DNA from 2 places in the Roseomonas cutis genome. Region 1 is predicted to be linked to the other one. Evidence: riboswitches for the same ligand, from Rfam matches in the RefSeq annotation. Region 1 holds a riboswitch; the other holds the start of a gene.

Region 1 (2,378 bases):
CGTGCCGGAGATGGGCGCGTAGATGTCGGAGGCGGCCTTCACGCTCTCCACCACCGCCACCGTGTCGCCGGCCTCGACCTCGCGGCCGACCTCCGGCAGGTCGACGAAGACGACGTCGCCCAGCGCCTCCTGGGCATGGTTGCTGATGCCGACGAGGAACTCCCCGCCCTCGGCGCGGACCCATTCGTGGCTGGTGGTGTAGCGGATATCGGACATGCGGGTCTCTCCGGGAATCTCGGGGCGCGGTTCAGGCGGCCGCCGTGCCGCGGCGGTAGCGGTGCGGGACGAAGGGCATGGGGGCGATCCGGGCGGCGATCGGCTTGCCGCGCACCGGCAGTTCGACGGCGGTGCCGTCGCGGGCGGCGGCGCGGCGGACGTAGCCCATGGCGACGGGGGCCCCCAGGGTGGGGCCGAAGCTGCCCGAGGTCACCTCGCCCACCGTCTCGCCGCCGATCACGATCGGGGTATGGGCGCGCGCGGGCTGCCGCCCCTCCACGGCGAGACCGACGCGCAGCCGGGCGGGGCCGTGGTCCAGCTCCGCCCGCACGCGCCCGGCGCCGCGGAAGTCCCAGTCCATGCGGCGGCGCTTGCCGATGGTCCAGACGAGGTTCGCCTCGACCGGGCTGGTCGTCTCGTCCAGGTCGTTGCCGTAGAGGCAGAGCCCCGCCTCCAGCCGCAGCGAATCCCGCGCCCCCAGCCCGGCCGGCACGACGCCCGCCGCCAGCAGCGCGTCGGCAAGCGGCACCGCTCCCTCGGCCGGCAGGCCGATCTCGTAGCCGTCCTCGCCGGTATAGCCGGAGCGGCTGACCAGGGCGGGGTGGCCGGCGAGGGTGACCTCCGCCACGCCCATGAAGGGCAGCGTCGCCACCTCCGGCGCCAGGGTGGCCAGCGCCGCCTCCGCCCCCGGCCCCTGCACCGCCAGCAGCGCGCGGTCGCGCAGCGGGCGCAGCGTCACGGCGGCCGGCAGGATCGCGGCGATGGCCGCCTCGTCCAGATGCTTGCGCGAGGCGTTCAGCACCAGGAACAGCCGCTCCGGCCCCAGCCGCGCCACCATGAAATCGTCCAGGATGCCGCCCGCTTCCGTCATCAGCACGCCGTAGCGCTGGCGGCCGGGCTTCAGCCCCTGCACCTCGGCGGGGGTCAGGGTCTCCAGCACCGCCGCCCCGGCCTCGCCCAGCAGCTCCGCCTGGCCCATGTGGGAGACGTCGAACAGCGCGGCGCCGGTGCGGCAGGCGGCGTGCTCGGCGATGATGCCGGATGGGTACTGCACGGGCATGCGGTAGCCGGCGAAGGGCACCATCCGCGCGCCCTGGGCTTGGTGCCAGGCGGCGAGCGGGGTATCGAGCAGGGTCTCGGTGTCGGCCACGCATCCTCCTTCGCGCCGCGGGAATCGCGGCGACCGGAACGTGGCCCCCCTCTGTCCTGTGACCTGAGAGATTCGGCGGCGCCGCCGTGGCAGGGCCGCCTTACTCCGTCGGTGCCCCCGCCGCCCGGTCCGGGCGGCGCGGTCTTTCCAGAGGCCCCTCCCCCGCGCGGTCCATCGGCCTGAGCGTTTCCGGGGGCCGGTTGCGCCTTCGGCGGGGGGCACGCCCCACTCTCCCGCGCGGGATCAGCGGGGCGCCCAACTTGCACGCCGGCCGGGGCGCTGTCCACGGCACGCCGCGCCGGTCCCATCCGGGCGCGACGCGCCGGCCACACCGCCGGGCGCAACGGCGGCGGGCCGCAACCGGGGGCCGCCGCGCCGGTTGAGACGCCGCCGCGCCGGCCCCGGGGGGGGCGCGGCTGAACCGGGGATGCATGACACTCGACCAGGGGCTGGCCTTCGGGCTGATGGCCGCGACCATCGGCCTGTTCGTCTGGGGGCGCCTGCCCTACGACCTCGTCGCCCTTGCGGCCCTGCTCGCCGGGCTGCTGCTGGGGTTGGTGCCGGCGGAGAAGGCCTTCTCCGGCTTCTCCGACGACGTGGTGGTGATCGTCGCCGCGGCGCTGGTGGTCAGCCATGCCGTCGCGCGCTCCGGGGCGGTGGAGGTGATGCTGCGCCCCGTCGCGCCGCGCCTGACCACGGTGGCGATGCAGGTGCCGGTGCTGGCCGGCGCCACCATGCTGCTGGCCATGGTCACCAAGAACGTCGGCGCGCTGGCCATCCTGATGCCGGTGGCGATGCAGATCGCGCGTCGCACCGGCACCTCGCCGGGGGCGCTGCTGATGCCGATGTCCTTCGCGGCGATGACAGGCGGCGTGGTCACGCTGGTCGGCACCGCGCCCAACATCATCATGTCGCGCGTGCGCGAGCAGATGACGGGCGAGCCCTTCCGCATGTTCGACTACACCCCCGTGGGGCTGGGCATCTGCGCCGTCGCGCTGCTCTTCCTCGCGGT
Region 2 (2,378 bases), 2.1 Mb from region 1:
GCCCAGCATTGCGGCGAAGCGGCGGCTGGCGACGCCGGCGCAGATCACCACGGCATCGGCGCGCAGCGTCTCGGCCACGGCGGCGGCTTGGCCGGCCGGCTTCCAGGCGATGGTGATGCCGCCTTCGGCGTGGCTGATGCCGGTGACGTCGGCCCCGAACAGGAAGCGCGCGCCGCGGCGCAGGCAGGCATCGGCCAGGCCGCGCGTGTACTTGTGGATGTCGCCGGTGGAATCGGACGGCGTGAAGAAGCCGCCGTACCAGCTGCCGTGCAACGTCGGCTCGATGGCGCGCATCTCCTCCGGCGTCACCGCGCGGCGGTCCAGCCCGCCTTCGGTCAGCAGGCCGTTCACCCGCGCGGCGGCGTCGAAGCCCGCCTTGTCGCGGTAGACGTGCAGGATGCCGCGATGCTCGACGTCGAAGCCGAAGCCCTCCTCCTCGGCGATGGAGAAGAGGTACTTGCGCGCCTCGATCGCCAGCTTCGTCGTGGCGATGGTGTTGGCGCGATAGTTCCGGATGTGGGAGACGAACTCGCCCAGCCAGGAATACTTGTGCGCGGAGGGCTTCGGGTTCAGCAGCAGGGGCGCATCCGCCTTCAGCATCCACTTCATCCCCTTGAGGATGGTAGCGGTGCTGTTCCAGACCTCGGCGTTGCAGGCGGAGAGCTGGCCGCCATTGGCGAAGGAGGTCTCCATCGCGGCATAGCGATGGCGGTCGAGGACGACCACGTCGTGGCCACGCTGCAGCAGCGCATGCGCGGTGGTGACGCCGGTGATGCCGGATCCGATGACGGCGACGGTGCTCATGGCACGCTCCAGGACATGAGGGCTCGCAGCGGAGGCGCTCCCGGCCTCCCTGCCCCCATCTGTCCCTGCACCTGAGAGCTTACCCCCCACGGCATCCGGGCGGACGCCAAGGGGACCCCTTCGGTGGACGCCACGCGGCGCCTCTCTCCAGATCATCCTCGCAACGCGGTTCCGGGTGCCTGAGAGTTTCCTGGGGGGTTGCTCCGTCGGCGGCCAACCGGTCCGATGAACCGGTCGACACTCTCCCGCGTTGTTCAGCGGATGCCGGGCTTTTGCGCTCCTCCCCCGGTGGCGTCAACGCAAATCTCGCGGGCAGGCCAGCCCGTTCCGGGCTGTAACCGCCGTGTTGTCATGCCGAATGCCGGGGTTTAGTGCAATCCGGTCACAGACGAATGCCAGGGCTGCATGTCGCGCCCGCGATGCCTGCAACCCGTCCCGGCATGCCGGGTTACGCGCAGACAACGGACCCGAAAGGCCCAGACATACGCGTCATCAAGTCCCTGCTGGCAGCCCTCCTGGTGATGGGTGGCCTGGCCGCCTGCACGGGGAGCGACCGTACCTTCGGCGAACGGGTGCGCGACACCGTCGACCCGCCCAGCGGGCCCGTGGAGAGCGCCGGCCGTGCCGTCGACCGTGCCGTCGACCGGGTGAAGCCCAACTGAGGCGCGTGACACTCTCCGCCAGCCTGCCATGAAGGCAGCGGCGCCGCCGGAAGGGGGGCAGGGCCTTTCCTCCCTGGCGGCGTCGCAGCCCATCGTCCGTCACGCTGGATCGGTCGAGCGCAGCATCCGTCGGCCAGCGAACCGCTCGGTGGAACGCGCGCGGACATGACGGAAGCCGCACGCGCTGATGCCAGCACCGTCAGCGCGCGGCGACGGCGGCTGACCAGGGCGACATCACGTCGCTGATCCCGATGGCATCCTCGCCCACGCGCCGGACCAGGTTCGGGCAGGCGAAGTTCACCGGCAGCACGGCATGCTCCACCTCCACAAGGGTCCCATCCGCCGCCAGCCCCTCGCGTGTCGCCGCGTCCAGCCGGCGGTCGGCGGTGGCACCTTCCGACCCGGAGACGTCGATGCGCGGCTGCGCCGCCGCGTCTTCCGGCGACAGGCCGAAATCCAGCGTATAGGCCAGCATCTGGTAGACGCTCGCCAGGATGCGACGCCCGCCGGAGGCGCCCGCCGCCAGGATCGGTCCCGCGCCATCCTTCGCCGAGACGGTAACGGGGCACATGTTGCAGAGCGGCCGCGCGCCGGGACGGATGGCGTTGGGGCTGCCCGGGGCAGGGTCGAACCACATCACCCCGTTGTTCATCAGCACCCCGGTCGCCGGCAGCACCACGCGGCTGCCCATGGAGGAAAGCAGGGTGGTGGTGACGGAGACCATCATCCCCTCCCCATCGACGACGGTCAGGTGCGTCGTGCAGGTCTCAGCCGGCTCGGGCGTGGGCACGGCATCGGCGCCCAGCCCTGCCAAGCGTTCGGCATAGGCCTCGCGCATCGCGCGCGCCAGGGCGTGGTACCAAGCGGCGTCCGGCGCGGCGCCCGGGGCCACGGCGGCCATGGCGCGCACCA

Evidence for each region. Region 1 has a riboswitch for glycine ahead of gcvT (glycine cleavage system aminomethyltransferase GcvT). Riboswitches for the same ligand answer to the same signal wherever they lie in the genome.
Region 2: it holds a riboswitch for glycine, as region 1 does, so the genes downstream of both, LPC08_RS21615 (D-amino acid dehydrogenase) here and gcvT (glycine cleavage system aminomethyltransferase GcvT) in region 1, are expected to answer to the same signal.

What each region holds. Positions count from the first base shown of each region.
Region 1 covers NZ_CP087719.1:2,690,651-2,693,028, forward strand. Annotated here, with positions in the region: gene gcvH (glycine cleavage system protein GcvH) at 1-216, opposite strand, end outside; gene gcvT (glycine cleavage system aminomethyltransferase GcvT) at 248-1,366, opposite strand; glycine riboswitch at 1,415-1,520, opposite strand; glycine riboswitch at 1,524-1,612, opposite strand; gene LPC08_RS12385 (SLC13 family permease) at 1,798-2,378, shown strand, end outside.
Region 2 covers NZ_CP087719.1:4,747,212-4,749,589, forward strand. Annotated here, with positions in the region: gene LPC08_RS21615 (D-amino acid dehydrogenase) at 1-804, opposite strand, end outside; glycine riboswitch at 862-957, opposite strand; glycine riboswitch at 961-1,062, opposite strand; gene LPC08_RS21620 (hypothetical protein) at 1,326-1,466, shown strand; gene LPC08_RS21625 (gamma-glutamyltransferase) at 1,666-2,378, opposite strand, start outside.